DNA from 4 places in the Paenarthrobacter sp. TYUT067 genome. Region 2 is predicted to be linked to each of the others. Evidence: riboswitches for the same ligand, from Rfam matches in the RefSeq annotation. Region 2 holds a riboswitch; each other region holds the start of a gene.
What was found. A riboswitch is a leader RNA that binds a small molecule or an ion and turns the genes downstream of it on or off. The one in region 2 is predicted to bind thiamine pyrophosphate.
Positions count from the first base shown of each region.

Region 1: linked by a shared signal. The riboswitch ahead of thiD (bifunctional hydroxymethylpyrimidine kinase/phosphomethylpyrimidine kinase) and the one ahead of thiC (phosphomethylpyrimidine synthase ThiC) in region 2 are both predicted to bind thiamine pyrophosphate.
Region 3: linked by a shared signal. The riboswitch ahead of thiO (glycine oxidase ThiO) and the one ahead of thiC (phosphomethylpyrimidine synthase ThiC) in region 2 are both predicted to bind thiamine pyrophosphate.
Region 4: linked by a shared signal. The riboswitch ahead of MOD31_RS10075 (ECF transporter S component) and the one ahead of thiC (phosphomethylpyrimidine synthase ThiC) in region 2 are both predicted to bind thiamine pyrophosphate.

Region 1 is NZ_JAMOIT010000020.1:59,334-67,249, reverse strand. It holds gene obgE (GTPase ObgE) at 1-517, opposite strand, end outside; gene rpmA (50S ribosomal protein L27) at 672-935, opposite strand; gene rplU (50S ribosomal protein L21) at 997-1,305, opposite strand; gene thiD (bifunctional hydroxymethylpyrimidine kinase/phosphomethylpyrimidine kinase) at 1,704-3,248, opposite strand; TPP riboswitch at 3,239-3,337, opposite strand; gene MOD31_RS17405 (Rne/Rng family ribonuclease) at 3,522-6,707, opposite strand; gene MOD31_RS17400 (vitamin K epoxide reductase family protein) at 7,180-7,848, shown strand.
Region 2 is NZ_JAMOIT010000002.1:305,057-312,972, forward strand. It holds gene ffh (signal recognition particle protein) at 1-1,217, shown strand, start outside; gene MOD31_RS02880 (alpha/beta fold hydrolase) at 1,286-2,008, shown strand; gene thiC (phosphomethylpyrimidine synthase ThiC) at 1,991-3,781, opposite strand; TPP riboswitch at 3,825-3,932, opposite strand; gene MOD31_RS02890 (amidohydrolase family protein) at 4,016-5,098, shown strand; gene MOD31_RS02895 (VOC family protein) at 5,177-6,049, shown strand; gene MOD31_RS02900 (hypothetical protein) at 6,140-6,592, shown strand; gene rpsP (30S ribosomal protein S16) at 6,828-7,247, shown strand; gene MOD31_RS02910 (RNA-binding protein) at 7,249-7,491, shown strand; gene rimM (ribosome maturation factor RimM) at 7,622-7,916, shown strand, end outside.
Region 3 is NZ_JAMOIT010000018.1:69,709-77,624, forward strand. It holds gene MOD31_RS16435 (DEAD/DEAH box helicase) at 1-1,277, opposite strand, end outside; gene MOD31_RS16440 (RNB domain-containing ribonuclease) at 1,555-3,039, opposite strand; gene MOD31_RS16445 (TM2 domain-containing protein) at 3,155-4,114, opposite strand; gene MOD31_RS16450 (ferritin-like fold-containing protein) at 4,271-4,939, shown strand; gene thiE (thiamine phosphate synthase) at 4,962-5,639, opposite strand; TPP riboswitch at 5,667-5,785, shown strand; gene thiO (glycine oxidase ThiO) at 5,778-7,046, shown strand; gene thiS (sulfur carrier protein ThiS) at 7,043-7,279, shown strand; gene MOD31_RS16470 (thiazole synthase) at 7,283-7,916, shown strand, end outside.
Region 4 is NZ_JAMOIT010000009.1:85,872-93,787, forward strand. It holds gene MOD31_RS10055 (penicillin acylase family protein) at 1-1,634, shown strand, start outside; gene MOD31_RS10060 (GNAT family N-acetyltransferase) at 1,711-2,310, shown strand; gene MOD31_RS10065 (energy-coupling factor transporter transmembrane protein EcfT) at 2,400-3,194, opposite strand; gene MOD31_RS10070 (ABC transporter ATP-binding protein) at 3,191-4,798, opposite strand; gene MOD31_RS10075 (ECF transporter S component) at 4,798-5,418, opposite strand; TPP riboswitch at 5,494-5,630, opposite strand; gene MOD31_RS10080 (NUDIX hydrolase) at 5,861-6,538, shown strand; gene MOD31_RS10085 (DUF4235 domain-containing protein) at 6,574-6,834, shown strand; gene mnhG (monovalent cation/H(+) antiporter subunit G) at 6,894-7,286, opposite strand; gene MOD31_RS10095 (monovalent cation/H+ antiporter complex subunit F) at 7,276-7,554, opposite strand; gene MOD31_RS10100 (Na+/H+ antiporter subunit E) at 7,551-7,916, opposite strand, start outside.

The DNA.
Region 1 (7,916 bases), on a different contig from region 2:
ACTTACCGGCAGAGGGGAAACCGACCAAGGCGATGTCTGCGATGGACTTCAGTTCCAGGACGATGTCGCTGGATTCACCTTCGATGCCCAGCAGGGCAAAGCCCGGCGCCCGGCGCTTCTGCGATGAAAGGGATGCGTTGCCGAGGCCGCCTTGGCCACCAGCGGCCGCAATGTACTCAGTGCCCTCGCCAACGAGGTCAGCCAGGACTTCGCCGTCCTTGGTCTTGACCACGGTGCCATCGGGCACGGGAAGAATCAGGGTTTCACCGTTCTTGCCGCCTCGCCAGTCACCCATGCCTGGGCCGCCGTTGGTGGCGTGGCGGTGGGGAGCGTGGTGGTAGTCGAGCAGCGTTGTGGTCTGGGCGGAGACGCGAAGGATGACATCGCCACCGTTGCCGCCGTTGCCGCCGTCAGGGCCGCCGAGGGGCTTGAACTTCTCACGCTTGACAGAGACACAGCCGTGGCCGCCGGTTCCGCCGGATACGTGCAGGACTACCCGGTCTACAAAGCTCGCCACGTGGATCTCCTCAGTTGCTGTCTTACAGCGTTTGTTGCTGTTGCCAGCGCTGTTGCAAAAACCAGTGCGCTACGGCGCCCTAGTCGATTGTAATGCGGTTAAAAGAACGGTGGAGCGGGCCGTTTGGCCCGCTCCACCGGTTCAGAACTTGTTGTTACTCTGCAGCTGCAGCAGCAACAATGTTCACTACGCGACGGCCGCGGCGAGTACCAAACTCAACCGCACCGGCCTGCAGTGCGAACAGGGTGTCGTCGCCACCGCGACCGACGCCTGCACCCGGGTGGAAGTGGGTTCCACGCTGGCGAACGATGATCTCGCCAGCGGAAACTACCTGACCACCGAAACGCTTGACGCCCAGGTACTGAGCGTTGGAGTCACGACCGTTGCGAGTGGAACTCGCGCCTTTTTTGTGTGCCATGTGAAATGCCTGCCTCTAAATTTCTGGGGAAACTGAAAAACCTGAACAGCGGTAACGAAAGTTACGCGATGCTGGTGATCTTGATCTTGGTCAGTTCCTGACGGTGACCCTGACGCTTCCGGTAGCCGGTCTTGTTCTTGAACTTCTGGATGACGATCTTCGGACCACGGAGGTCTTCGAGGATCTCAGCCGTGACCTTGACGTTGGCCAGTTCCGCAGCAGCGGAAGTGACCTTGTCGCCGTCAACCAGGAGCAATGCGGGCAGCTCAAGCGTGCTACCGGCTCCACCGGGGACGCGGTTCAGCGTTACGTAGTCTCCAACGGAAACTTTTTCTTGGCGGCCGCCTGCGCGGACAATCGCGTACACCACTTGGGTACTCACTTCTCTCGACGTTTATTACAAAATTTGCGTGCGGAACCTTGAACCGGAATCAGGCCTGGTTCGCGCTGTGCCTCAACGCCGTGGACTTCTGATCGAAGCCCGCGAGTCATCCCATGAACAATTCCAAGGGGCATAACCCAAGTGTTGGCGTAAGCACCGAAGATCAAGATTACGCTAGTTTGACCTTCGTCTGCAAATGAGGCCGAGTCCGGAGGCTACCTCGTGACTTGCGTCACCAGTTGATACGGACTCTCCCGGCACCGTGCCCATACAGCCTACCGTGTTTGCGCGAGATTAACGCGATTCGGCCAGCGACGCGCGGAAGTGTCCCCGCAATCGCATCTAATCCGCCCAAGGGAACCCTGCCAAAGTGACGCCCGGCAAACTCAGGCAAACAGCCTGGGAGCATCGAAGAATGCGGTCTCGTAACGGCAGGACTGGGTGAAGGCCTCCATCATCGCGGCCCTCTCCGTATCAGAAGCCGCGACCGCCGCAGCATCCGTGAGGCTGATCGCTTTCCGCGTTGCCGCGGCGAAGTCCTCGTCAGCGTAGGTCGTCAGCCAGTCGGCATACGCATGGTCCGCCGCGGCGCCCGCATTCAGGTAATTGGCATGGAGCTGCCGCCCCACCTCCGCGTACAACCAGAAGCAAGGAAGTATTGCGGCGAGAACCACGGCGTAACTGCCGGAAGCGGACGTTGCCAGCAAATGGTCCACGTAGGACTTGGTGACCGGCCCCAGTGCGGTCGGCGCTTCACGGCTGCTTAGCCACGTCCTGTGCAACTCCGACTCTACCTCCAGGCATTGCTGCGATGACCTGGCCCAGAACAGTTGCTCTTCTTCCGTGGGGGCCAGGGCGCCGGCACGTGCCAAGACCCGGGAGTACCCGTTGAGGTAGATCGCATCCTGGGCGAGGTAGTAAGTGAAATCACGTTCTGGGAGTTCTCCGGATTGGAGTTGCTGAATAAAGGGAAGTCCATGAATGGATTCGAGTTCCGGAACGGCCGCCTCCCACAAAGCCGCAGCGAAGGCGCCCGGGGCTGACGCTCGCTGGAGGTGATGGAAGTGATGCACCGGACCGTTCCCCCGGCCTACCTGGAGTTCCGCCGAGGCTGTCAAAGCTCCGAGTAGCCAGGGCTTTACTTCCCGCAGTGATGTTTCCCAGTTGCCCGTGCGGGCCTGGACGGTGGCCAGGGCGGACGAAAGAGAGCAACCGGTTCCGTGGCTGTTGCGCGTCGCCACGCGGGGACCTGATACCTCCACAACATCCCGTGACAAAAGCCCTGTGGTGTTCACCAAGGCATCCGGGCATTCCGGGCCCGGCAAGTGGCCACCCTTGACCAGAACTGTGTTTCCGTACTCCGCAGCAAGCCGCTTGCCTTGCTCCAGTGCCGAAGCCCAGTCTGCTGCCTCAGGCTCCCCCAGCAGCATGGCAAGCTCAGGAACATTGGGAGTAATGAGGTGGGCCAGGGGTAGCAGTGAACGCAGGGCATTCTCCGCGGACTCCCGCAGCAGCCGGTCGCCACTGGTGGCCACCATCACCGGATCAAGAACCACGACGGCGGGGCGCACCTCTTCGAGCCAGTCCCGGACCTGGGCAATGACGGCAGCATCGCCGAGCATTCCGATCTTGACGGCATCAACGATGATGTCGCCGCTAATTGCTTCCAGTTGTTGACGCAGGAAATGCGCCGGAGGGACGTGGACTGCGCTCACCCCCACTGTGTTTTGCGCGGTGAGAGCCGTAATGGCAGTCATGCCGTACCCACCCAACGCTGCAATGCTCTTCAGGTCCGCCTGAATTCCGGCACCGCCGGAAGGGTCCGAACCGGCAATAGTGAGAACGCGCGGGACCTGGCGGGCTGACGTGTGAGCGTCCAGCGGGTATACCGAGTGGAGCGGGTACACAGATGAATGTAGTGATGCAGCCATGAGGACATCCCTTCGCCGGTGCTAACCGGACAGGTTCAACGGGTCTGGATCTCAGCCGGGCCCATCGCCCGGCACCCCGTGTCAGTCCCCTAGCCTAGCCGGGAAGCCTGGTGCTGCAGGTACCGAACCATCCGGGAGCCCGGATGTGACCGTGGAACGCGTCCCCCGCCAAGGATTCAACGCAACGTAAAAAGGGCCCTGCGCTCCCGCCAGATGCAGGTAGCGCAGGGCCCTTTGAGCCGATGTTGGCCGCGGAGAGCGGCTCGGCCGTGACTAAAGCTCCGAGGCTGGAACCCCGACTCCTAGAATGATGGGCTCGGAGGCCGGCGCCTTCTTGACTGGCTCCACGGGCGCCTTGGCCTCATGGGACGAGCCCTGGGGGGCCGAGGCCGTCACCACATGGTGCTCGACGCTGGTTTCATTGGCCGCACCCTGAGCCCGGCTGGCACTGCGGTTGCGACGACCACGACGACCCCGCGGAGATGCCGAAGCCTCAGGATCTTCCTCAACCCGCGCCGGTGCGTCAGCCTTCCGGGCCACAGCAGGCTCCTGTACGGCCAGCGGAGCGGGTTGTTCCTCAGATGCCGGAGCGGCGCCAAGGTGGGAGAACGCTTCTGCCAGGAGGTCCAGGCTCATGGCAGGCTTGTTTGCCTGCGGTTCCTCGTGATGCTCCACGAACGGCAACGCAACTTCTTCTCCGCCGAAGCGCAGGACCGGAGTGGACCTGGCTTCCTGGGCGGCTGCATCGCGGTTGGCGGCTTCATGTGCTGATGCCCCCGCTTCGTTGCCGGCTGAGGTTCCAGATCCGGCGTCGGCCGTCCCTTGGTGTTGGCCGGCCGCCCGTGCCTGCTCTTCTGCACGGTGAACTTCGTCGTCGTGCAGGTGCGCGGCGTGCGCCGCAGCGGCAATGGTTGCCAGGGCAGCCCTGGTGGCCTCCGCCTTGGCCTGCCGGGCAGGATCCTGCGGTTCAGTCGGGGTCGCGGGGGCAACCGGGGTAGTCGTCGTCGTATGGACCTGTGCAGGGGTTTCGGCTACGGCCTGTCCCCCACCCTTCCCGCGGCGGCGTTTGCGTTCCGTCCGTGCAGCGGGCTGCTGTACCTCGGAGTGCGGGCGGTGTTGCTCGGCTGCCACCACGTTGGCGCGCCGGTGTTCAACGGGCTCGTCATGAGTGACGACGCCACGTCCGGCGCAATGCTCACACTGCTCACCGAATACCTCAAGAAGGCCGGTGCCCATGCGCTTACGTGTCATCTGGACCAAGCCCAGGGACGTCACCTCGGCCACTTGGTGCTTGGTGCGGTCCCGGCCCAGGCACTCCACCATGCGTCGCAGGACGAGGTCGCGGTTGGATTCGAGGACCATGTCGATGAAGTCGATGACGATGATGCCGCCGATGTCGCGCAGACGGAGCTGGCGCACCACTTCCTCGGCCGCTTCAAGGTTGTTTTTGGTGACCGTTTCTTCAAGGTTTCCACCGCTGCCGGTGAATTTGCCGGTGTTGACGTCCACCACAGTCATGGCCTCGGTACGGTCGATGACCAACGAACCACCGGACGGGAGGAAGACCTTACGTTCCAGGGCTTTATGGATCTGCTCGTCGATGCGCCATGCAGCGAAGATGTCCTGATCCTTGGTCCACTTTTCGAGGCGGCCCACCAGATCAGGGGCAACGTAGGTTACGTATGCCTCGATGGTGTCCCAGGCGTCGTCACCGGAGACGATCAGCTTGGAGAAGTCCTCATTGAAGACATCACGGACCACCTTGATAGTGAGGTCCGGTTCGCCGTACAGCAGTTCAGGGGCAAGGACCTTGGTGGAGGAGGCCTGACCTTCGATGCCTTCCCACTGGGCACGCAGACGGTTGATGTCGTGCGTCAGCTCTTCTTCCGACGCACCCTCAGCGGCTGTGCGGACAATGACACCTGCGTTTTCCGGCAGGCGGTCCTTCAGGATGCGCTTGAGTCGGTTGCGTTCGACGTCGGGCAGCTTGCGGGAGATGCCGGTCATGGAACCACCGGGCACGTACACAAGGTAGCGGCCGGGCAAGGAGATCTGGCTGGTGAGGCGGGCACCCTTGTGACCCACGGGGTCTTTGGTGACCTGAACCAGGACGGAGTCTCCGGACTTCAGGGCGTTCTCGATCCGGCGCGGCTGGCCTTCGAGGTTGACCGCGTCCCAGTTGACTTCACCGGCGTACAGGACGGCGTTGCGGCCGCGTCCGATGTCCACGAAAGCAGCTTCCATGGACGGCAGCACGTTCTGGACCTTGCCCAAGTACACGTTGCCGATCAGGGAGTCCTGCTGGGTCTTGGACACGAAGTGCTCGGCGAGCACACCGTCTTCCAGGACACCGATCTGGATTCTGTCGTCGCGCTGGCGAACGATCATTTGACGGTCCACCGATTCGCGGCGGGCAAGGAACTCGGCCTCGGTGATGACCTGGCGGCGGCGGCCGGTCTCCCGGGACTCACGGCGCCTCTGCTTCTTGGCCTCCAACCGGGTGGAGCCCTTGACACCCGTCACGCGGTTTGACGGAGCTGTCTCGGTGATGGGGCGGGGGGCACGGACGCGGGTGACCGTGTTGGGCGGATCATCATCCGCGCCGCCCGTCAGTTCAAGATCCTGGTCTCCACGACGACGACGGCGACGACGACGAGACGTCACGCCTTCCTCAAGGGCTTCAGGTGCCGGCGCTTCTTCATCGTCAGTCTCGGTGCCGTCCTCGGCCTCGTTCTCATCGCGTTCGGTTCCGCGGCGACCACGGCGGCCACGGCTTCTGCGACGACGACGGCTACCAGCGTCTTCCAGCTCGCCGTCGGCAGGGACTTCGGCTTCTTCTTCGGGCTCCTCGGCTTTTTCTTCAACCGGGGCAACGCGGGGAACGGTGGTGAGGTCCGGGGCCTGGAAGATCATGGACGTGATGGAAACCGGCTCCATGAACAATGATGTGGAGGCGGCAGCAGCGGCTTCCTCGGCGGGTTCCTCGGTGGCGGCTTGGGCTTCAGTCTCGTCAGCAGCTGCTTCAGCGGCAGGTGCCTCGGGCTGGGCCTTTTCCGGCGTCGTGCTGTCCGCCACGGCTTCCGCAGCTGCGGGTGCCTCGGCTACCTCAGCTTTGGGCTTGGCAGTACGACGGCGGCGGACCGGCTTTTCGGGGGCAGGTTCGGCCATCGCTTCGGGCGCGGCTTCTGCGGCGGCTTCGGGCGCGGCAGTGGCGTCATCCCCCAAACCGGGCAAAGGCTCGGCAGGCTCTGCCTTCTTGCGGGAGCGGGTGCGGCGCACCGGCGCTTTGGTGGCCTCCGGGGTCGCTTCCGGCGCCGGCGTGTCAGCCGCAGGCGCCTCTACGTCAGCAGCAACCTTGGGCGCTGCCTTGCGCCGGGTCCTGGTGGCTTTTTTGGGCGCTTCCGCAGTTTCCGCGGGAGCTGCCTCGTCATTAACGGCTACAACCTGGTCATTATCCATATGTGGCAACACTCCTGCCCCAGCGACGCCGCCACATCCGGCGCCCAGTGGAGCAAATATTGTCAAAACCCGCAGGCGTTGACAGAAGTCGGCAGTATGCCTCCCGGTTCGCACCAGCATTGGGGTGCGGCAGCCCTGGAAGGCCGGCGGCTTTATTCTGGAACCCGTTGTTCTGCTGCCACAACCAGGTGCCGTCCATTGTCATGGCGGGCCCACCGAGGATCACGTGATCCGGGCATGCCCAGCTCATACTGGCGGTCTTGGGAACAAAGTCACCGGACCGGGTGTCGAATGTGGATCGACGTCCGGCCATGTTCATTCTCTCACACCCCTGCACATTCGCGGCGAAGGCCGCTGTGTCGCGGAACTCCGCCAGCGAAGCTGGGGCCGGCGCCCAGTCTTCGGCGTTACAATCCTCCCAAGAGCCCTTCCCGGCTTGCCGGGCCATTTGTCGAAAAGGACCACATCCACGATGCCAAGCACCGCCAGGGGAAACCTGGCCAATCAAGCCACAGTCCATGTGGAGGACATGTCCACCCCTCAGGACTCCCTTCCCGCGACGGTCCGGGACAGGCCCTTTGCCTGGCTGTTGCTGATCACCGGTGTTATTGGATGGTTGGCGTCCGGAGCCCTGGTACTGGAGAAACTTGAGGTGCTCAAGGATCCCAACCATGTAACCGTGTGCGATGTAAATCCCTTTGTCTCCTGCGGTGCCGTGATGCAGACACCGCAGAGCTCTGTGTTCGGTTTCCCTAACATGTTCATCGGCATCGTCGCCTTTGCTGTGATCATCACTACGGCCATGGGCATCCTCGCCGGAGCAAAGTATTCACGCGGTTACTGGCTGGGTCTCCAAGCCGGCGTGACCCTCGGATTCGCCTTTGTTGTGTGGCTGTGGTCGCAGGCCCTCTACGCAATCCACGTTCTGTGCCCGTTCTGCATGGTGGTGTGGGCCGCCATGATCCCGCTTTTCGTCTGGGTGACCATCCGCAACGTCACCAGCGGGGTCATCAAGGCGCCACCCGCAGTGGTCAAGCTGCTGTCCGGTTCAGGCTGGATCATCGTTGCCCTGCTGTATGTGGCCGTCATCGCCACTATTTTCTTCTCTTTCATGCACCTCTTCGTGCCGTCCACAGCGTAGAACCACCACTCGCCGCAAAAACAGTTAAGGCCAATGTTCACGAAGAACATTGGCCTTAATTGTTTTCC
Region 2 (7,916 bases):
AGTGGCTCAAGTCCCAGGGCCACAGCCCCATGCTGGTGGCTTGTGATCTCCAGCGCCCCAATGCCGTGACCCAGCTCCAAGTGGTGGGACAGCGCGCGGGCGTCCCGGTGTTCGCTCCGCACCCCGGTGCAACGTCCGAGCTCGAGCACCCTGCGGGCGACCCCGTAGCCGTCGCCAAGGCCGGTGTTGAGGAAGCACGTCAGAAGTTGCACGACGTCGTGATTGTTGACACCGCCGGTCGTCTCGGCGTCGACGCCGAGATGATGGATCAGGCCCGCCGCATCCGTCAGGCGATCATCCCCAACGAAGTTCTCTTCGTTATCGACTCCATGATTGGCCAGGACGCCGTTAACACGGCGATGGCCTTCGATGAAGGCGTTAACTTCACGGGCATCGTTCTGTCCAAGCTCGACGGCGACGCCCGCGGCGGTGCCGCGCTTTCGGTCGCGTCCGTCACTGGTAAGCCGGTGATGTTTGCCTCCACCGGTGAAGGCCTGGATGATTTCGAGCTCTTCCACCCGGACCGTATGGCTTCCCGCATCCTGGACATGGGCGACGTCCTCACCCTGATTGAACAGGCCGAGAGGTCGTGGGACAAAGACGAAGCCGCCCGGATGGCGAAGAAGTTCGCTGATCAGGAAGACTTCACCCTGGACGACTTCCTCGCCCAGATGCAGCAAATCCGCAACATGGGCTCCATGAAGAAGATGCTCATGATGATGCCGGGTGCGCAGAACATCCGTCAGCAGCTGGAGAACTTCGACGAAAAAGAGATCGACCGCGTTGAGGCGATCGTCCGCTCCATGACTCCGCATGAGCGTGTTGCTCCGAAGATCATCAACGGCTCACGCCGTGCCCGTATCGCCAGGGGTTCCGGTGTGCACGTGTCCGAGGTCAATGGCCTGTTGGAGCGGTTCGCGCAGGCCCAGAAGATGATGAAGAAGCTCGCTCAGGGCGGCGGCATGCCGGGTATGCCCGGGATGCCTGGTCTCGGTGGTCCTGGCGGCGGGCGCAAAAACGGGAAGAACGCCCCTAAGAAGAAGGCTCGTTCGGGCAACCCCGCAAAGGCGGCACAGGAACTGCGTGACGCTGAGGCCAAGCGGGCCAACGCGGCCTCGGCAGCACCCACGGGCGCGGCTTTTGGACAGGGTGCCGCGGACTTCGATCCGTCGTCCCTGAATCTCCCCAAGGGCTTCGACAAGTTCCTCGGAAAGTAAGTAGTGCTTCCCAAGGAGCCGGGATTTCCGGCCCTTGGGATGTCAGAGCCGTGGAATAGGCTGAACCAATGCATAAGCAGCGCGTAGTCTTCGTTCACGGCCTGGGCAGTTTCGGTGCTGCGGCATGGCCGAAGCAACATGGCATGGCCCTCGCTTATGATGCCCTCTTCCTTCGGCGGCACGGCTTTGATGCCGTCGCCGAACCAACGGAATCCAATGTGGCGGCGGACGTTGCCATTGTGATCAATGCCTTGATTGACTCCGGTGGAGGCCACATCGTGGCACACGAGCAAGGCGCCATCTCCGCCATGCTGGCAGCAATCGAACGCCCCGAGCTGGTGCATTCACTCACTTTGGTGGAGCCAGCATGTTTGTCCCTGACTGCTGAGCTTCCGGCTACGGGTTCCCACCGGGCACTCATGGAACCGCTGTTCGACGCCCGCACGCAGCTCAATGACGCCGATTACCAGCGTGAATATTTCCGCCGTGCTTTCTCTGCTGAAACGGGTGGGCTGGACACTGCGGAAGCCCGGCGTTCCGCCCGCAGGCTCAGGCTCCAGGCGCCACCATGGGAGGCCCCGCTCCACATTGTTCCCGGGGTTCCCACTTTGGTTCTCACCGGCGGATGGGAGCCGCTTTACGAGGAAATTGCCGGCTACCTCCAGGAAACCGGTGCCCTCCGCCGCGTGGCAGCGGGCGGACACCGGCCCCAGGATTCCGTTGATGGCGACCAGGCTATCCGCTCGTTCATCGCGGATGTGGGCCGGGCGATGTCAGTTCAGGCCTCCTGAGCTGCTGCCTTGGTTCGCGGGGACGTGAAGCTCCGGCAGGTACACCTTTCCCCCTGAAGCCAGGAACTCCTCGCTCTTTTCGCGCATCCCGTTATACATTCCTGCGATTGCAGCCTGGGATTCTGCCGAACCGTATTCGTCGCGGATGTCCTGGCTGATGCGCATCGAACAGAACTTAGGTCCGCACATGGAGCAGAAATGAGCGGTTTTTGCCGGTTCTGCCGGCAGCGTCTCGTCGTGGAAAGCTTCTGCGGTGACAGGGTCCAGGGACAAGGCGAACTGGTCCCTCCAGCGGAACTCGAACCGCGCCTTGGACAGCGCATCATCACGTTCATGAGCTCCCGGATGTCCCTTGGCGAGGTCAGCCGCGTGCGCCGCGATTTTGTACGTGATGACGCCAGTCTTGACGTCATCCTTGTTGGGCAGCCCCAAATGCTCCTTCGGAGTCACGTAACAGAGCATCGCGGTGCCGTAGCGTGCAATTTCCGTGGCGCCGATGGCCGAGGTGATGTGGTCATAGCCGGGGGCGATGTCGGTAACCAGTGGACCCAAGGTGTAGAACGGCGCACCCTTGCACAGTTCCTGCTGGCGCTCAACATTCTCCCGCACCAGGTGGAAGGGAATATGCCCGGGGCCTTCCACCATCACCTGGACGTCGAACTCCCACGCCCGCTGCGTCAGCTCTGCGAGGGTGTCCAACTCGGCGAACTGCGCGGCGTCGTTTGCGTCCGCAATGGAACCGGGACGCAGCCCGTCTCCCAAGGAGAACGCGACATCGTACCGGGCAAAGATTTCGCAGAGCTCGTCAAAGTGCGTGTAAAGAAAGTTCTCCCTGTGGTGCGCCAGACACCAACCGGCCATGATGGACCCGCCGCGCGAAACGATGCCCGTGACCCGGTTGGCGGTCAACGGCACGTACCTCAGCAAAACGCCCGCATGGATGGTCATATAGTCCACGCCTTGCTCGCATTGCTCAATGACGGTATCGCGGAAGATTTCCCACGTCAGCTTGTTGGCCTCGCCGTTAACCTTTTCAAGGGCCTGATAGATAGGGACTGTTCCGATCGGGACAGGTGAGTTGCGGATGATCCATTCACGCGTCGTGTGGATGTCGTCCCCCGTGGAGAGATCCATCACCGTGTCAGCGCCCCACTTGGCAGCCCACTGCAGCTTGTCCACTTCCTCGGCGATGGAGCTGGTGACCGCTGAGTTTCCGATGTTGGCGTTGATCTTGACCAGGAAAGCTTTGCCGATGATCATTGGTTCGGATTCGGGGTGGTTGATGTTGTTCGGGATGATCGCCCTTCCCGCGGCAACTTCGCTGCGGACGAGTTCAACATCGCAGTTCTCCCGCAAGGCGACGAACTGCATTTCAGGAGTTACTACTCCCTGCTTCGCGTAGTACATCTGCGTGACAGTCCTACCTTCCACGGCGCGGCGCGGCACGGGTTGCGCGCCCTTCCACTCCGCTGACGCTGCCCCACGCCGGACCGCGGACTTGCCGTCGTCGAGCAGGCTCCGCTGCCGACCGGAATAGGCTTCCGTATCTCCGCGGGCTTCGATCCACGGTGCACGGAACGGCTCCAACCCCACCACCGGATCGCTGCCCGGGCCTGCTGTTCGGTAAACCTGCAAAGGTGGATTGGCTTGCCCGTTGGGGGAGGGCTCCAAGGCGATCGCGGTGACGGGGACGCGTATGCCGTTGTCCGGATCTTCCAGCCACGCCAACGAGTGGGACTGCAACGATTGCGTGACGGACTGTTTTTGGTCCATGCCGAACTGATTTTGGACAGGGCTGTGCTGTGTTTCTGCGGTGCTCAAGGGAATACTCACTTCCTTCGCCGGCATTACCCGGACAGGTTCAACGGTCGCAGACTGCATCAGTCCGATCTCAGCCCCTGCAAGGGCTCCCGTGTGGTCGTAGACGAAGCTACCACAGCTACGAACCACCGCCCAGTCACATGGTGGGAACCGGCTCTGCCATGCCACCCCGGCTACGCTTTTGCCATGGCCAACATCATCGAATTCAGTGGACCCGTGCTCGTCTCGGCGGACGAAGAGCGCCAGGGGCTATGGTCAGTGGACGGCACCTTGACGTTCCAGCGTCCCGCTTCTGCGCCGGACAGAGTGCTGAACGGTTGGGTCCTGCCGGGTTTGGTTGACGCTCACTGCCATGTCGGACTCGGTGTTGGAGGAGCCGTTGATGAGCACGCCACGCTGGCCCAAGCCCAAGCAGACCTCGACGCCGGGACGCTGTTAATCCGCGATTGCGGATCGCCCTCGGACACCCGCTGGGTACAGCAGCGATCGGACTTGCCCCGCTTGATCCGTTCAGGCCGGCATATTGCGCGGAGCCGGCGGTACCTCCGCGGCCTGGGGCATGAAATTGAGCCCGCTGAACTGGTTGAGACCGTACGAAAGGAAGCCCGGGACGGCGATGGCTGGGTGAAACTAGTGGGCGATTGGATAGATCGCGACGTCGGTGACCTCGCGGTTTCCTTCCCGGCCAGGACCGTGAAGGATGCCATCTCAGCGGCGCATGATGAAGGTGCCAGGGTCACGGCTCACTGTTTCGCTGAGGACACCATTGACGACATGCTCGATGCCAATATCGATTGCATTGAGCACGCTACCGGTCTCCTCCCGAGGCACCTTCCCCGCTTGGTGGAGCAGTCGGTGCCGATTGTTCCAACGTTGGTCAATATCGCTACCTTTCCCGATATTGCCGCGCAGGCAGAGCCAAAGTTTCCGAAGTACGCGGACCACATGCTGCGTCTGTGGGAGCGTCGCCATGAGCGTGTGTTGTCGGCCTTCGAAGCGGGGGTTTCGATCTATGCCGGGACTGATGCCGGCAGCGTCATCAGGCACGGCCGGATTGCGGAGGAGATGAAGGAACTGCACGACGCCGGCCTTCCGCCGGCGGCGGTCCTGAACGCCGCATCCTGGGGTGCCCGTGCGTGGCTGGGAGCCGAGGGCATCAGTGAAGGGGCCAGCGCCGACGTCGTGCTCTGCAGTGAGGATCCGCGGCGTCAGCTGCGGACTATGGACGAACTCCGGCACATCGTGATTCGAGGGAACGTCGTGCGTTAGGAATAAATTGAAGCTTCAAGTAATTTAGATAGGTAAGAAGGTGCCGATAAGCGGCCACCTCGGAACCGGGAGCTTCACATGACCTCATCATCCAGCCAGGATCTTCTGCCTGCCGAACTCACCATGGGCACCGTCATGCTCAAGGTGGGCGACATGAAGGTCATGAGTGACTACTACCAGCGGGCCCTTGGCCTGGACGTGGTGGCCGAGCAAGACGGCGGGCTGTATTTGGGGCGTGTCGGCAAGCCGGTCGTCCACCTCGCTCCCGCGGCTGGCCTGCAGATTCCGGGTCGGGGCGAAGCCGGCCTGTTCCACACGGCCATTCTGTTCGAGGACCAGCCCTCATTGGCCGCCACCATTGCCACGGCAGCCGAATACGAACCCCGCGCGTTCGCAGGCAGCGCCGATCATTTGGTCAGTGAAGCGTTCTACTTCACCGACCCCGAAGGCAACGGCATTGAGCTGTACTACGACAAGCCCCGTGACCTCTGGAAGTGGGATGGCAAGAACGTTGTCATGGACAACGTTGCTCTCCCGCCGCAGCGATTCCTGCAGCAGCACCTGAGTGAAGCTGCCGTGACCGGGCAGCGTGAGTCGGCGGCCGGCGTCGGGCACGTTCACCTGCAGGTGGGTGACGTGGAGACCGCGCAAAAGTTCTACGTTGAAACCCTGGGCTTCGAGCGCACCGCAGGCTGGCACGGCCAGGCGCTTTTCGTCTCCGCGGGCGGCTACCACCACCACATGGCCATGAACGTCTGGAACAGCCGTGGAGCGGGCCCGCGAAAGGACACGCTGGGCCTGGGGGAGGTCCTGATTCAAGTCCCCGGCGCCGATGACGTGGCCGCGCTTGCTGATCGCCTCAAGGTTGCCGGTGTGCAGAGCCACCATACCGGTGCCGAGCTGCGCTTTGATGATCCTTGGCGGAACAAGCTGCGCGTCACCGTGCGCTGAGGACCAGTCCGCGCCCCCGGCTGCACTAGGCTTGGCATGACGGCACGGAACCTCCGGGATCCTGTGCCGCCGCCCCGTCAGCACGAAGGAATGAGAGTACTTTCCATGGGCTTTGCCGAAGTTTTTGTAGCCACCCACGATGAAGCGCTCAAGCGGGCTGCAGCCTTGGAGAAGGGTGCAGGTGTAACCGGCCCGGCCGTTCGGATTGACGGCATCACCGATTTCGAAGTCGAACAACTGGGCGACCTCGCAGGACAGGCTGTTCACGCCGCCGGAGCTGACTACGAGCTTGCCCTGGTTGACGTCACAAGCGACGCCCTCCTGGGTGTCCCTGAAGCCATGGTGCGGGCCCTTGCCGAACTGCTCACCTATGAGAGCGAAGGCGACGCCAACGTTCTTGACGACGTTGCCGCTGCATGGGCTGAACAGGACGATATGCCTTTCGATGCCGCGCAATCGCGCCAGTATGTCCAGCAGTTGGCTGCCCTCGCGACGGACGTCGAGAAGGCGGAGCGCGCCGGGCTTTACGTCTGGTCCGAATGACGCCCCTGTTCGCTTAAGGCTGCAGCATTAACCGCGGGAGTGGGCAAGAACACGCCGGGTAGGGGGACCGGAGTCGTATTTGCTCCGGGCATCTGGCACAATAGACAGGTACTCGATCGGTGCGGCCCCTCTCTCCGTGCTCGTATCTTGTCCTTCGAACCGTCTAGTACGGCCCGCCCCACGGGTGCAGAACGTCGGGTTCAACCTCGTTTCAGAAACAGGAGTGACCACAAAAGTGGCCGTAAAGATTCGCCTTAAGCGCTTCGGTAAGATGCGCGCACCGTACTACCGCATCGTCGTCATGGATGCCCGCGCCAAGCGCGATGGCCGTGCCATTGAAGAAATCGGCAAGTACCACCCCACCGAAGAGCCGTCGTACATCGAGGTCGCTTCCGAGCGTGCCCAGTACTGGCTTTCCGTTGGTGCCCAGCCCACCGAGCAGGTTGCGGCGATCCTCAAGATCACCGGTGACTGGCAGAAGTTCAAGGGCCTGCCGGGCCAGGAAGGCACCCTGAAGACCAAAGCTCCGAAGGAAGCTTTCGTAGCCCCGGAGAAGGGTTCCGTTATCATTCCGGAAGCCATCACCAAGAAGGCCAAGAAGGACGAAGCCGAAGCTCCGGCCGAGGCTGAAGCAGAGACCACCGAGGCTGAGTAAGTTGCTGGCAGAAGCGCTCGAGCACTTGGTCCGTGGGATCGTTGACAGCCCTGAGGATGTCAAGGTCAGTGCCAAGAACAACCGCCGCGGGGAATCCCTCGAGGTGCGAGTTCACCAGGAGGACCTCGGACGGGTGATCGGCCGACAGGGACGCACCGCGCGTGCATTGCGCACGGTGGTTGCAGCCCTGGCCGGTGGCGAGCAGGTCAGGGTCGACGTCGTCGACACCGACCGTCGCCGGTAACGCGCTCAGCACTACTTGTCTTAGATCCGGCCCCTTCACCGAATATGGTGGAGGGGCCGGATTGCTTTATCCACAATTTCCTGTCTTTGCCGCCGCGCGGCGCAGGCACTATAAGAATTCAGAGGAACCCATGCAGCTCCAGGTGGCCCGGATCGGCAAACCGCACGGTATTCGCGGCGAGGTAACGGTGCAGGTACTCACCGACGCGCCTTCCGAGCGTTTCGTCGCTGGAACCGAGTTCGTTGTGGAGCCCGCCTCCGCTGGCCCATTGACCATCCGCAGTGCCCGGTGGAATAAGGACATCCTCCTGCTTGGCTTCGAAGAAATTGCCGACCGCAATGCTGCCGAGGTCATCCGGGGAGCGAAGCTCTTCATCGAAACCGAGGAACTCGACGACGAAGACGACGACGAGGGCTGGTACGAGC
Region 3 (7,916 bases), on a different contig from region 2:
GTGTACAGGTGCGGCGATGAGGAGTAGGTTTCAACGGGCTCGGGGACACTGAGTCCCAGGGCTTTGTTGATCAGGCCCCAGCGAGGCATGTCGTCCCAGTCAACAAACGTGACGGCGGTGCCCTTGTTGCCGGCGCGGCCCGTACGTCCAACGCGGTGCAGGTAGATCTTTTCGTCCTCCACGCACTGGTAGTTGATGACGTGGGTAACGTCATCGACGTCGATGCCGCGGGCTGCGACGTCGGTGGCCACCAGGACGTCAACCTTGTTGTTGCGGAACGCGCGGAGGGCCTGTTCACGGGCGCCTTGGCCGAGGTCGCCGTGAATGGCTGCAGCCGCGAAGCCGCGGTCCACGAGTTCCTCGGCAACCTTTGCGGCGGTGCGCTTGGTCTTGGTGAAGATGATGGTTCGGCCACGTCCGCGGGCCTGCAGGATGCGGGCCACAACCTCGGTCTTGTCCATGCTGTGCGCGCGGTAGATGAGCTGGCGGATGTCGCGCTTGGTCAGGCCTTCATCATTGGGGTCGGCTGCCCGGATATGGGTGGGCTGCGTCATGTAACGGCGAGCCATCGCGATCACGGGGCCGGGCATGGTTGCCGAGAAGAGGAGGGTCTGGCGGACTGCGGGGGTGCCGGCAATCAGGGTTTCCACGTCCGGGAGGAAGCCAAGGTCCAGCATTTCGTCGGCCTCGTCAAGGATGACCATTTTGACGTTCTTGAGGCTGAGGTGCTTTTGCTTGTAAAGGTCGATCAACCGGCCGGGGGTGCCGACAACGATTTCCACGCCCTTCTGCAGGGCATCAATCTGGGGTTCGTAGGCACGGCCGCCGTAGATGGTGGCGATGCGGGCGTTGCGCTTGCGTGACGCGGCCTGGAGGTCGTTGGCTACCTGCACGGCAAGCTCACGCGTGGGGACGATGACCAGGGCCTGCGGTGCGCCCGGGACAGCGAGCTTGGCGTATCCTGCATCATCCCTCCCGGCGACGCGCTGGAGGGCGGGGATGCCGAAGCCCAGCGTTTTTCCGGTACCGGTTTTGGCTTGGCCGATGATGTCGTGGCCGCTCAAGGCGACCGGCAGGGTCATGGCCTGGATCGGGAACGGGTGTGTGATTCCGGCGTCGGCCAAAGACTCAACGATGTCGGCGCGGACGTTGAAATCAGCGAACGACTTCTCTTCGATCTCGTGGGGCGTCTCATCCGAGATGATCGTTTCCTCGGGTTCGATGGATTCGGTTCCGGTGGAGTCCGTCAGGACTTCGTGGGTATGCAATTCACTCACAGGGAGTTTCCTTATTCATTTAGGCATTGGCGCTGCATGCTCAACGGGGCGGTAGAGCCGTACCGGAGCACGAACGGGCGCGCAAGCAAATCCAGTGGAAGCCGATCGCGGGCTATCTAAGTACTGGCACTGGTGACCAGTTGGTACATCTCAAGATCGCGTAGGGGCGGGCTTGTTGAGTTCAAAAATTAACTGAATCAACGACCGGGCATCCATTACTACACGCCCAGTCTATCCTCTGAGGGCCGGAAAGCCCGGATCGCCGCATGAACGCCGGTCAGGGCAGCAGCTCGAACCTGATTTCCCGGCTGGCAATGTCGGCCTTGAGCAACCGCACCCGGACTGTGGTTCCGGACTCCATTTCTCCGTCACACCGGGCGGTAACCGCGGGGTCTGCTATCTGTATGACGCCGAAGGGCCCGTTGCCGTTGCTGCTGCCGTTGCCGTTCTTTGAGCTGGATCCGTTGGAGGGTTTGGATCCGGAAATGACGACGGCGTCGAATTCCTGGCCGATGTGATTGGCCACCAAGGCTGCTTCCACGGTGTCCAGTGCGGCGCGCTCAAGGCGTCCGGCCAATTGGTCTGAGGAGGCCATGATCTCCGGCAGCGAGGGGAGTGCTTCCCGGGCCCATTGCGGGATGTCGTGGTTGTTGCTGAGTGCTTCGCAGATCACCAAGACAAAGCGATCGATGAGCCGCCGCAGGGGTGCGGTGGTGTGCGCATACGGAGCCCCGATGGCTGCTTGGATGACCTCCGCGGGCACCTCACCGTCAAAGGGTGTGTAACCGGCGCCCCTGAACAACATGCCGGCAGAGTGCAGGATGGCCAACTGTTTGGGATCGGACGCGTCCAAGGTCCGCAAATATTCGCCATAGGATACTTGGCCGTCCCAGGGCTTTCCGAGTGCAGAAGTCTGGCGCTTGAAATGGAGCAGCGACCGATCGTCAGGTGCCGGCATGGTGCGCAGTATCCCCACTTTGCCATCAAGCATCATCTGAGCTGCGGCCATGCCGGTCATGAGGGATATCTGCGCGTTCCAGTCCTCAACCGGCAGCGACGGCGCAGCAACGATCCTGTACCCGCCGCCGTCGGTGGCTTGAACTATTTCCTGTTCCGGCATGTTCAGGCTTGCGCCCCCGCGTTGCCGCTCCAGCTCAACGCGTTTGAGCCCTACTTCTTTGAGGAGCTGAAGAACGGGTGGGGCTGTACCGTCGTCGAGTTGCTGTTGAGCGCCCTTGTAGCTCAGTTTGGCCCTGCTGCGCACGGCAGCCCGGGCAACGGTGACCGTCTGAACTTCGGCTTTGGCATCCAAGTCAAAACGCCACACGAAAGCACTGCAATCCTGATTGGCAAGCAGGCTGCCGGCGTTCTCGCTGATAACTTCCGGATGCAACGGGATCCGCCCGTCAGGAGCGTAGAAGGTTTGTCCGCGTTGACGCGTTTCTGCGTCCAACGCCCCACCCGGAGCCACGAAAGACGGAACATCGGCGATTGCGTAGAGGACCGTGTAACCGTTACCGGTGCGGTCGATGAACAGGGCCTGGTCCAGGTCGGTGGATGTCGCCGGATCGATAGTCACAAACGCTATGTCCCGCAGGTCCTGTTCCGGAAGCTCGAGGGCGTCTACGGCCTGCTGTGCTTCTTCCACAGCGTCTGCAGGGTATTCACCGGGGAGTTCCAGCTCTGTCCTGAGAGCGGCAAGGGCCGCGGCGAGCTGGTCCGATGAGTCGTCGACGTTGGGTGCTATCCGATGATGTGACACGAAATTCAGGTTAGCCCGAAATGGGCCGATAGTCTTGGACGCGCTAGCGAAGGAACCCGCCGTCCATGAGGGACGGCGGGTTCCTTCTTTGAGCGCGTAAGCCTGTCCGGGTGGGTTATTGACCGGCCGGAGGTGTCAGCGTGAAGGTTGCGGCCTCATCGCCATAGACATCAGTGACCACGATCTTGGTGGGGCCGTTCTTGATGTCGAACGCGATCACTCCCTGTTTGACCTCCCCCGTGGCGACGCTCCCCATCGGCAGGCTGCCCAGGTCCTCAGTGAGGAACAGCAACTCACCTTCTTTTCCGTCAGCGTCGAAGGCCTGGAAGTTCGTTGAGGAAGCGAAGCTTGTCCCCGTCAGCGTCTCCCAGGACACCTCCACCACGAGGAACCCCCCGTTGGCGGGTTTCATGTACGACATCGAGGGGATTTCGTTGGTGTAAAGAGAATCGACCACGCCCACCTTTACCTTGGTGCTGTCATCAACATCCACGGTGAAGGAGTTCGCCTCGTTGGCAGTGCCAGGCGAGGGCACCAGGGGCCCTTGACTGGCGGAAGGGAGCGGTGCAGCAGGTGTGGTTCGTCCCTGCTGGACTGCAGCGGCGAAGAGGGTGAAAGACAGCACAGTGGACACAATTCCCACGATCACACCAGCGAACCAGACGACGATGGTGATGATCCACGCCTTCTTCTTGTTCTCCAGGTAGCCTGCCAGCGGCCTGCCCTCTTTGTCCCGGGCGTTTCCTGTCAAGGTGATGATGAGGTCCACAATGGACCAGATGCCGAAGCCGCCGGCAGTGAGCAGCTTCGCGATTCCGGTACCAATCTTGCCCAGATAGAAGCGGTCCACACCCAAGCCACCCAGAAGCAGCGCCAAAATCCAGGTGGTCATGAAGGACTTGGCCGGAACCGCCCCGCCCGTAGTTCCATAAGGGCCTGAAGCCGGTCCGGGTTGGTAGCCAGGCTGTGCTCCACCTTGGAACTGGCCGCCGTAAGCATAAGGCGCGGCCGGGACCTGCGGAACTCCTGATCCGGCATCGTTTTGGGGCGCGGGCGGGTAACTCGGGTGACTCATGGAAATTCCTTCAGTGAAGTGGGTGCGAGGAGGAGGACGGGCGGTATGCAGGGCACATGGCAGTCAACTCACGTCGAGCCAGCCTAGTAGGAACGAGGCCGGAAGCAGAACGCAAACCCCGGGAATCTCATGCCCGGCCAGGGATAGGCTGGGTTCATGGGCATATCCCCGGACGCCGCAGCCTCTGCCAGGGAACTCTCAGCGGAGTTGCTTGGAGCCATGGCCTATGGCGAGCTGTCTGCTTTCGGACGGCTCTCGCTGGACTCCCGTTATGCTCCCACCCTTCATGACAGGTCAGTGCTGGCGAAGATCGCTGTGGGTGCCTACGGCAACTTCGCGCTCCTCAGCGATCGATTGGTGGAGATGGGGGTCGACCCCGAACATGCGATGCTGCCGTTCCAGCGTTCCTTCGACCATTTCCACGAGCGCACCAAACCGGGAGACTGGTTCGAATCCGTCATGAAGGCCTATGTGATCGACACTGTGTCGTCGGACTTCTACAGGGCTGTCGCGATGTTCCTTGACCCACAAACGCAGCATTTTGTTGAACGGGTGGCTTCCCCCGATCAAGCCACTGAAGTCCTTCGGGTTCTGCTGAGGAGGGCCCTGAGTGATGACCCACGCCTGGCATCGCGCCTTGCACTGTGGGGCCGCCGCCTGGTGGGAGAGGCCTTGACGCAGGCGCAACGCGTCGGCATGGAGCACCCGCGGCTGGGCCCAACGCTGAGAAGCGGAGGGGACTCGCGTGCTGAAGTGAAACGGCTGACGACGGAACTCGCCGGGAAGCATTCCCGCCGGATGACGGGCCTTGGCCTGACAGCGTAGACGCCGGCCAGCTCAGGACCGGCTAGGGCTCAACGGTGTCCAACGCCTGCAGCAGCGACTTCGCTGCCGCCGTCGGGTCTGTTGCCTCCGTGATAGCGCGCACGACGACGATGCGGCTGGCCCCCGCGGCGACTACCTGTTCAACGTTGCTGTGGTCGATGCCGCCAATGGCGAACCACGGAAGTGTCGTCACGTCGCCTGCACGTTTCTGTGCCTCTGCGGCATATGTGACCAAACCCGGACCCACAGCCGCGCGCCCGGGTTTGGTGGGCGTTGCCCAGACCGGACCCACACAGAAGTAGTCCAGTCCCAAGGGGCCTTGGGCGGTAGCAATTGCCGCGTCGATTTGTTCCGGTGTGTGGGTGGAAAGACCGATGCCGGTGACATTCGGCAGGAGTGTGCGGGCGGCCGTCAGAGGCAGGTCCTTCTGACCGATGTGGAACACGGGAGCCCCGGAAATACTGGCAACATCGGCCCGGTCGTTGACAGCCCACAGCCGTCCGTGCCGTTGTGCGACGCTCCGCAAAACGGCCAGCATTTCAAGCTCCTCGGCAGCTTCCAGCGTCTTGTCGCGGAGCTGGATGATGTCCACACCACCGGCGAAAGCGGCGTCCACAAAGTCTTCAAAATCGCCCTGCCGTTGACGGGCATCAGTGCACAAATAGAGGCGGGCAGAGGCGAGGGCGTCAGGCTGGGTCATGGAAACCAGAGTAGTTCCTCTAAACTGGGCACGTGCTGCGGGAGCCGCGACATTCGTCATATGACTGTCCGGCTGAGAGGGCTTCAGCGCCGACCGCTTGACCTGATCCGGCTAGTACCGGCGTAGGGAAGGAAACCAATGGCAGATCCCCGCCATACCCCCATCCAGGCAGACGTGGCCGTCATTGGCGGCGGCATCATAGGCCTGGGCATCGCTCATGAAGCCCGGCGACTTGGCCGTTCAGTGGTGCTGATCGACCCCGCCCCGGCCTCGGGCGCAACGTTCGCCGCCGCCGGAATGCTTGCACCCGTCAGCGAACTGCATTACCAGGAGGAAGACCTCCTGGAATTGATGATTGAGTCTTCCCGGCTGTGGCCCTCCTTCGTGGACAGACTGCACTTGGGGGGAGCGGGCAGCGGATACCGCACGACGCCCACCCTCGCCGTGGGTGCCGACGCAGCCGACCGCAGGGCGCTCGCAGACCTCAGGAACGTACAGCTCGCAGCTGGCTTGGGAGTCGAACCTCTTGCCCTGCGGGACGCGAGGAACCGCGAGCCGCTCCTTAGCCCGCAGATTTCCTGCGCTTTCGACATTCCCGCCGACCACCAAGTGGATCCGCGAAAGCTCGCCGCCTGCATCCTGGCTGGATTGGCTAACCATTCGCCTGACGACGCCTCCTGGGTGCCCGGGGCCGATGACGGATTCGCCGTTCTTTCCCCGGCGCGCGGTGTGCTGCGGGATGGCGGGCGGGTCACCGGAGTGGAACTCGAATCCGGAGTCGTGGTCCTTGCCGCGGAGACTGTGGTGGCCAACGGGCTGGGGGCATCCCACGTGTCGGGGCTCCCTGAAGGACTGACCCTTCCAGTGCGGCCGGTCTATGGCGACATCCTCCGGCTTCGCGTCCCCGAAAAGCTCCGGCCCTTGGTGACGTCCACTGTTCGGGGGATGGTTCGAGGCGTTCCGGTTTACATCGTTCCCCGGGACGACGGAACCGTGGTGATCGGAGCGACGCAACGCGAAGACCGGTTGTCAGCGACTTCCAACGCAGTCTCGGCCGGCGGCGTCTATCAACTGCTGAGGGATGCCCAAACTCTGGTCCCCGCAGTGGCGGAACTGGAACTCCTTGAAGCAACTGCCCGCGCCCGCCCCGGCACTCCGGACAACGCCCCCCTGCTTGGACGGGTCAGCGGTCCCCACGGCGACGTTGACGGCTTGGTGATCGCTACAGGATTCTTCCGCCACGGTGTACTCCTGACTCCCGTAGCCGCCAGGATCGTGGGCGAACTCATCAACGGATCCAAGGACCCTCGATGGGCTCCGTTCCTGCCTGATCGCTTCGCGGGCAACGCTTCAGTTCCCCAAGTACTCACACCAGCAGCACACGCTCCCACCAAGGAAACAGCATGAACATCAAACTCAACGGAACCGATCACGCAGTCTCCGATGACGCATCCGTCAGCACTCTGGTCACAGCGATCACGGGCCGCGCCTTGGACCCTCGCGGTCAAGCGGCCGACGGCGGCAAGCTGGGAGTCGCGGTCGCACGTAACTCCGAGGTGGTTCCCCGCAGCCAATGGGCCGTGACGGCGCTGGCCGACGGAGACGAACTCGAACTCGTAACAGCAGTCCAAGGAGGCTGAACCATGACAACAGCAAACATTGACGTTCGAACCACTGATGTGCTGGCGATCGACGGCGTGGAATTCGGTTCCCGACTCATCATGGGCACCGGAGGCGCGCCGAGCCTTGATGGCCTGGGATCAGCGCTCCTGGCTTCGGGGACCGAGCTCACCACCGTAGCCATGCGGCGCTACTCACCCGCCGAAACGGGATCGCTGTTCCAGCTCCTGGTGGACCACAACATCCGGGTACTTCCCAACACTGCGGGCTGCTTTACTGCCAAGGACGCCGTGATGACCGCTGAACTGGCCCGCGAAGCGCTGGAGACAGATTGGGTGAAGTTGGAAGTCATCGCCGACGAACACACGCTCCTGCCCGACGCCGTGGAACTGGTGGATGCAACGGAACAACTGGTGAACCGGGGCTTCAAGGTTTTCGCCTACACAAATGACGATCCCGTGCTCGCGCTCAGGCTCGAGAACCTGGGTGCCACCGCCGTCATGCCCTTGGGATCACCCATTGGAACCGGCCTCGGCATCCTGAACCCACACAACATTGAACTCATCGTGTCCCGGGCCTCCGTACCCGTGGTCCTCGACGCGGGAATCGGAACCGCCTCCGATGCCGCGTTGGCCATGGAGCTGGGCTGTGACGCCG
Region 4 (7,916 bases), on a different contig from region 2:
CACTCGGCGACCACGCCGTCAGCCTGTTCAGCATCGAGGCACCCGTCTGGTCAGGCAGTAACGCGTGGGCGGCCCACGGCTCGACGACGGCCAGCGGCCTGCCGCTGATAGCCGGCGACCCCCACCGCCTCATGGAACTCCCCGGCGTCTACCAACAGGTACGGCTGGCCTGCCCCGAGTTCGACGCGATCGGATTCGCGTTCCCCGGAGTTCCCGGCCTCCCCCATTTCGCCCACACCGGCAACACCGCCTGGGCGATCACCAACGCCATGGCCGATTACCAGGACCTCTTCGTGGAGGAATTGCGCCGGATCAGCGACAGATCCGGTGATCGCATCGAGGCGCGCGGAGCGGAAGGCTGGGAGCCCGTCGTCGTGAGTTCCGAAACCATCACCGTCCGCGACGGTGAGGGAGTGGCCGTTGAAATTATTGAAACCGCGCGCGGCCCGGTCATCTCTGAAACGCCCGACGGCGGCGCACTGAGTTTGCGTTTCCCGGCCAGGGTCGAGGGGCGGTTGGGTTTCGAGGCCCTCCTGCCGCTGCTGCGGAGCCGGAGCGTTTCCGACGTGGAAGCCGCCTTCGATGCGTGGGTGGAGCCCGTCAACAGCGTAGTGGCCGCCGACGTTTCCGGGTCCGTACGGCATTTCGTCGCCGGGTTGGTTCCGCAACGGAATCCGGCCAACCGGCGATTGCCCGTCCCGGCCCTCTCGGCCCGCCACGAGTGGGAGGGACAGTACGTGGTCCTGCCCCGCACCGAGGTCCAGAGGTTTATGGTCAGCGCGAACGACCGCGAAGCTGGCGGCGGTGACATGGTGGCCATGGAGTTCGCGCCCGCGCATCGGGCCCTCCGCATCCGGCAGTTGCTGGAGTCGACCGCCGGTCCGTTATCCGTGGACGCCATGCAGGCCATCCACACGGACACTCTGCTGGGTCCGTGGCCGTTGTTCCGGTCAACGCTCTCCGGCCTTGACACCCAGGACCTGTCCAGGGAGGCCAAGGACCTGCGTGCGCTGTTGTTGACGTGGGATGGACTGATGGATGCCGGCAGCCACCAAGCTGCGGTCTTTGCAGCGTGGCGCGGAGCTATCGTCCAGCGACTGGCACGGCATTCCGCGTTGGCTCCCCTGGGTGAGCCCACTGGTTACTCAGCGTTGTTCGGGCCTTGGTTATCCGTGGCATCCCGCATTGGATTCGCCTTGGAGACCCTCCTGGCGCGTGGGTCCGAACTCGGCATTAACGTTCGAGTGGAAGCCGCCGCCGCACTTGAAGACGTTGCCTTGGAGGAGTCCATGCTCAACGGCGCTGCATGGGGTGACCGGCACAAACTTCTGGCCGTCCACGTCCTCCCCGGCCCCCTCGCGTCATCGGCGCCCACCTCAGAGCTCAGCGGAGACACCGGGTGCGTCCTGTGCACCGAGAGTCTCCCAGGTGTCGAAGACCGAAGCTTCCGTGGGCCCGTGGCCCGCTACGTCTGGGACCTGGCTGATCGGCGTAACAGCCGTTGGATTGTGCCTTTCGGTGCTTCCGGCTCGCCAGGTCACCGGCACTTCGCCGATCAGCTGCCGCTCTGGACCGCGGGTCAACTCGCCCTGGTGGTCACTGACTGGCCTTCGTTGGCCAAAGATCATCCCTGACCAGCCCGTTCCGTCCCTCTCGTGACCCCACATCCGCCAGCATCCGCATCAGAACGCATCAGCCCCGAAGGAAGCCATGACCACCACCACCCAGGACTTCTCTGTCCGCACCACCGTTTACGCTGAAGACCTCGAGGGGTGGGGCGCATTGCGGCTTGTCCCGCTGGTTCCTGCCGAGGACATCCACTTCATCTTCGAATGGGTCACCCAACCCCGCGCCAAGTTCTGGGGCATGACGGAAAACTCCAGGGACGAAGTCCAAGGGATCTACGAGTTCCTGGACTCCTTGGAGACCCACCACGCCTTCCTGGCCCTCCTTGACGGGGAGCCACTGGCCCTCTTCCAGACCTACGAGCCCCTGCACGATCCCGTGGGTGAGGCATACCCCGCCCGCGAGGCGGACATCGGCATGCACCTGCTTCTGGCCCCCGCCACACGGCCTATCCCGCATTTCACCCCCCGGCTGGGCACGTCCTTGATCAAGTACATGTTCTCCCTGCCGGGCAAGGACCGGATTGTGGTGGAACCGGACTCCCGCAACGCCAAGGCCCTCCGCCGCCTGGAAGCGACGTGCTTTGAGTTGGGTCCCATCATTCAGCTCGCTGAGAAGGAAGCCCAGTTGGGGTTCCTGACCCGCGCAGGCTTCGATGAAATCCAGGAGCAGCAGGCTCTCTGAGCCCGCGTAGAGAGGACAAAAAGTGCCGCCGGCGGCCCCCAACGCTACCGGCGGCACGCTTGGTGCCCAGCTCACCAACGCCTCCAGCGCTAACGCCAGACGAAACTCCAAGTTCCCGCTCCAACGGCCGTCAGCACCGCACCGGCGGCGATCACCAGTCCGCCAAGGACCACCCACGCATCCAACAGCGAGTACGTAGATTCGCGCGCCCACGTCCGCCGGCCCCCGCCGAAACCGCGCGCTTCCATGGTCACAGCCAGCCGGGAAGCCCTGCGAACAGCTTGGACCAGGAGCCCGAAGCTCTGGCCGAGGGTTGCTTTCAGGCGTTGGAACGGGCTGCCTTGTGAACCCACCCCACGGGCGCGGCGGGCCATGCCAATGGTCTGCCATTCCTCGGCCATGAGCCCCACCAGCCTCATCGCCGCGAGGGACCCCAGGACAAAGCGGTGTGGCAGCTTTGCTTTCTGCGCCAAGGCATCAGCCAAGTCGGTGGGATCGGTGCAGGTCATCAGGAGAATGGCCGGCAACGCAATCGCCAAACCGCGCAGCATGAAACCCAGCCCCAGCTCCAGGGAACCTTCACTGATGGACCAGAGTCCGACGTCGAGCAGCACAGCTCCGCTGTCCGCCGCCACAATCGCGGTGCTCCAGCCGCCGATCGCTGCCGCGATGATCAGGGGCCAGGCCCGCTGCCACAGAAGCCTGAGAGTGAGTCCGGCCAGTGGAAAGAGCGCCAGTTCCGCAACCAGTGCTGTGGAGGCCGAGACCCAGTCGATGGACAGGGCCAGCACCAAGGAAATCAGGAAAACGGATACGAACTTGGCCAACGGGTTGGCTTTGGTCAGGAGGGCATGGTTCCCGCGCAGGTTCAAGGCGTCCCTCATGCTGCACCCGCTTCCTGACGTGTGGCTTCACCCTGTTGGACCGGGCCGAGCCGCAATTCCGTTCCGCCGAGTACGGCACTGAATTCCTGATCGTGGGTCACGGAGACCACCGCGGTTCCAGCGTCCAGCAGCTCGGAAAGGAACGACGCCAGTTCTGCCCAGGTGTTGGCGTCCTGACCGAACGTGGGCTCGTCCAGGACAAGCACTTTCGGATGGGCCGCGAGCACCGTGGCCACCGAGAGCCGCCGCTTCTCCCCGCCGGACAACGTGTACGGGTTGGCATCCACCAAGTGCGTCAACCGCAACCGCTCCAGCAGTTCATCCACGCGTTCCTCGCCGTGGCCAAGATGCTTTGGACCAAACATGAGCTCATCCAGGACGTTGCCTGTGACGAACTGGTGCTCAGGTTCCTGGAAAACCGTGCCAATGCGGGAGATCAACTGCTCGGCTTTCCACTTGTACGGGTCAATACCGGCACCCTGGGAAAGGTCGACGGCGGCACTGACCTTGCCGTCCACCGGCGCAAGAAGGCCGGCGAACGTGAGCGCGAAAGTGGATTTGCCGGCACCGTTCGGACCCGTGATGGTCAGCGCTTGGCCTGCCCTGACCTGTGCACTGATGCCCGTTTGAACCGGCACGGGTGGGATGGTCTTGAACCTCTTGCGTCGTGGCTTTTCCCGGGAAACTGCGAGGTCCTGCGCCGCGAGGAGGAGCTGCGCGGTGTGGGGTTCGGCGTGGGGATCATTCCGCCGTTCCCGGGTCGCCGGAACATATCCCGGCACCCAGACGCCGGCTGACATCAGCATGGTGCGGGCTTCAGAAAGTACCTGGTCCGGCGGCCCGTCCAAGAGGACGCCCCCTGTAGCCCGGCCCGCTCCCAAGCCGTCCGAGCCCGCCGCCTTTGTTGACCCTGGCTGCAGGACCACAATCCGGTCCACCAGGTCCTTCCACACGGACACTCGGTGTTCCACCACAACAAGGGTGGCGCCGGTCTTGTCCAGGCACCGCCCTACCGCATCCCGGACCTCCAGAACGCCCGCCGGGTCCAAGTTTGCTGTTGGTTCGTCCAGCAGGATCAGGCCGGGTCGCATCGCCAAAATGCCGGCCAGCGCCAGGCGCTGCTTCTGTCCACCGGAGAGTGCCGCCGTCGGGTGATCCAACGCCAAACCGCCGCCTGCCGCGGTACGCAACCCCACGTCGTCGAGCGCTTCATGGACGCGTTCCCAGATCTCGTCCCTTGGGACGGCGAGGTTCTCCGCGCCGAAGGCGACGTCGTCACCCACGCGCGAGAGGACCACCTGTGTCTCAGGGTCCTGCTGCATCAGCCCGGCCCGGCCACGCTGCTCGCGGGGCGCGACGCCGTCAATCAGCAGGGAGCCGGTCTCATCCGAGTCGTCTTCCTCGTCCCCCAGAACCCCGGCAAGGGCATGCAGGAGCGTGGACTTGCCCGCACCCGAAGGACCCAGCAGCAGCACGCGCTCCCCCGGTTCAATCCGAAGGTCCAGGCCCTCAATGGCAGCTTGGGCCCGGCCTGCATGCCGCCACCCCCAGCCCTCGGCGGAGATGGCAGCAGGCTGCACCGCGCCGCTAAGTGTCGCGGACATCAGTTGAAGACTGGCTCCGAAGCGGCCTTGCGCGAGGCAAAGGAGCTCAGCACCCCGGTCTTGGCCAGCCCGCGCGTCGCAATCCACGAGAGTGCGCCCGCGATGATCGCCCCGGAGATCGTGGTGAAGGTGATGTAGGCCAGCTTGTCGATGGCCTCGTAAGCGATGTTCCAGCCCCAGGGCAGGAAGGAGTCGTTTAGGCCGCAGAAGAGACCCGCGCCGGCGCCCGCAAGGAGAGCAGTGGGCAGGTTGAACTTCTTGTACCGGAACGCCGCGAAGATGAGTTCGGCGCCCAGGCCCTGCAAAATGCCGGAGATGAGCACCGTGGTGCCGTACTGCGAACCCATGATGAGCTCACCCGTGGCGGCAACAGCCTCGCAGAACAGCGCTGCACCCGGCTTGCGGATAATGAGCATGCCCAGGACCGCAGGGATCATCCAGCCGCCGGCGATCAGACCGGTGAGCGGCGGATACGTCGCATTCATGGGGATGGAGACCAGTGCGGCGCCCTGGGACCATGCCCAGAAAATCACGCCGCCGGCAATGGCGATCAAAGCCGCCACAACAATGTCTACAACACGCCAGTTATAACTGGTCTTCTTCACGTTTACCGTGGTCATTTTCTGCCTCCTGAGGTTACAGGAGGGGAAAGTGCTACCCGTCATCCAGCTGGCCTGCGCCGCCCGGATCCGGACACTCTGAGAAGCTCGACTCCCTTGCGCCGGTACTAACCGGATCAGGTTCGAGGGTCTGCGGCTATCCGCACTCTCAGCGCCCTCGCGTCTCCTGCATCTCTGCAGAGTCCGACGGCGGCGCTCCCCTGTCGTTATCAAATCTGCCCTGATGGGCTGGTTCAGTTTACACCTGAGTCCGCGGCGGGCGCTGGTCCGTTGGGCGGCATTCAGTCACAATCAGCCGCGGCGGAGCACAGTGCTGACCCCCGTGCGCGTTGCGAGGCCCACTCTGCACCCTAAACCCACACCATTCCATGCACACCGGGCCACACAACGGGACCTGAGAGAATGAACCAGCAGACTTCACCGCGGCAAAGGGGCACACGTCATGACGAACCTTCCCACCACCCATAGCGCTGTGCCCCAACCACGTCTGGCCGCAAGCGTCATCCTGCTCCGTGATGCCCCTGCCGGGCTCGAAGCCTTCGTCCAACACAGGGTCAGCACCATGGACTTCGCGGCCGGAATGGTGGTCTTCCCGGGAGGACGTGTGGACTCCGCGGACGGGTCCGGGTGGGACTACCCGGAGGAATTGCTTCAACGCCACGCGTCAGAATGGAACCAGAGCTCCGTGGGCGCGGATCCTGCCGAAGCCGTGAGGAACGCCGGGAGAATACTCACTGCGGCCATCCGCGAAGTTCAGGAGGAGGCCGGGCTCACCATCGAAGCCGGACACCTCCGCCCGTGGGCCAACTGGATCACGCCCGCGGACATGCCCAAGCGCTTCGACACCTTCTTCTACATTGCCAAGCCAACAGCTGGTGCTACGCCCCAACACCAAACAACCGAGGCTTGGCAATCATTGTGGATGCCTGTGGCGGAGATTCTTGCAGCGGAAGCGGCCGGCACTTTGAAGTTGATGCCGCCAACCTATTACCTCCTCAAGGAACTTGCCGGGTTCGGAACAGTTGACCAGGTTTGGACGGCCGAGCACAGCGTCGTCCCGGTGCTGGCGCCGGTGGGCTCCATGGCAGCGTTCCTTAAGGAGCGGGAAAACCGTCGCTAACGCGTGCGATGGGTGTAGCCAGCTAGGCTGGGGACATGAACCTCTTCTTTAAGCTGATCGGTGCCGGAGTAAGCCTCGGGGCAGGCTTCGTGGGCACCAAACTCGTCAACAAAGGGTGGGAAAAGGCAACAGGCAACAAGCCGCCCCTGGGTCATGACGACGCAGAAACCAGCCTGCGCTCGGCCTTAACCTTCGCTTTGATCTCCGCCTTTGTCAGCACGCTCATCCAAGTCCTGGCGAGCCGGGGCACCCAGCGGGCCATCGCGCGCTTCGCCAAGAGCCACGACATCGTCTAGGCATCCAAACCACGACGCCGGGTCACCTGCAGGTGACCCGGCGTTCGTCGTTGCTGCTGCTAGCTGTCGCTCCGCGGTTCCTGGCCGGCAGCCGCCCTTTGGACCACGGCCTCCAGTTCATCCTTGGTGAGCTTCTCCCGGTGTCCATGTTTGGTGCGGTAGGCAGAACGGCCAACCATGTGAGCTGACACTGGTGCTGTGAGGAGCTGGAAGATCCATGCCACCAACAGAACCGGCCACACCCACCATGTCCGCATCTGAAGTCCAATCGCGGCCAGCATGAGGAACAGACCCAGGACCTGCGGTTTGGTGGCTGCGTGCATGCGGCTCATGAGGTCCGGGAACCTCAACAAGCCAATGGCTGCGCCCAGGGACATCAGCGCGCCCACCACCAGGAACACCGCGGTGACAGCATCAATGACGGAGTCAAGGCCCGAAGCGTCAGGATTCATTGCTCTGTTCCCTTCGCTCGGCCACGAACCTTGCAACGGTCACCGAGCCAATAAAACCGATCACTGCCAGAGCCACCAGCAGCATCAGGTTGTTCAGGTGCTTGTTCAGCGCCATGTCAATCGCCAAGGCAGCGCCCAGGATGGCCAGCAAAACATCTGATGCCAGAACACGGTCCAGAAGGGACGGACCGACGGCGATGCGGACAATCGCACCTGCGGCCGCCAGGCTGAGGATGACGGCGGTAACCACCAGAACTACTTCCTTCACAGCGCCGCCCCTTCCAGCCCTGGCCGTTGTTCGGCCTTGAGCGCCTCGACTTCTTCGCGTGTACCCATAATGCGGATCAATCCTGCTTCGATGTCTTGGGTTTCCTGACGAATTTTGTCGATATCCGCCTCTTCATAAATGTTCAGTGCGTGCAGGTACAGCGTGGAAGTGGAGCGGTCCACCTCCACCACCAGGGAGCCTGGGATCAACGAGATCACGTGGCCGGTGGCCGTCACCATGAGGTCGGAATGGCTCCGCAACGGAACGGCGACGACGGCGCTGCGGACCTTGGGCCCTTTTGCGACAGCCAGGTACAGCACCAGGAAGCTCGCTGCCACCACTTTGGCGAGGAACATCAGCGC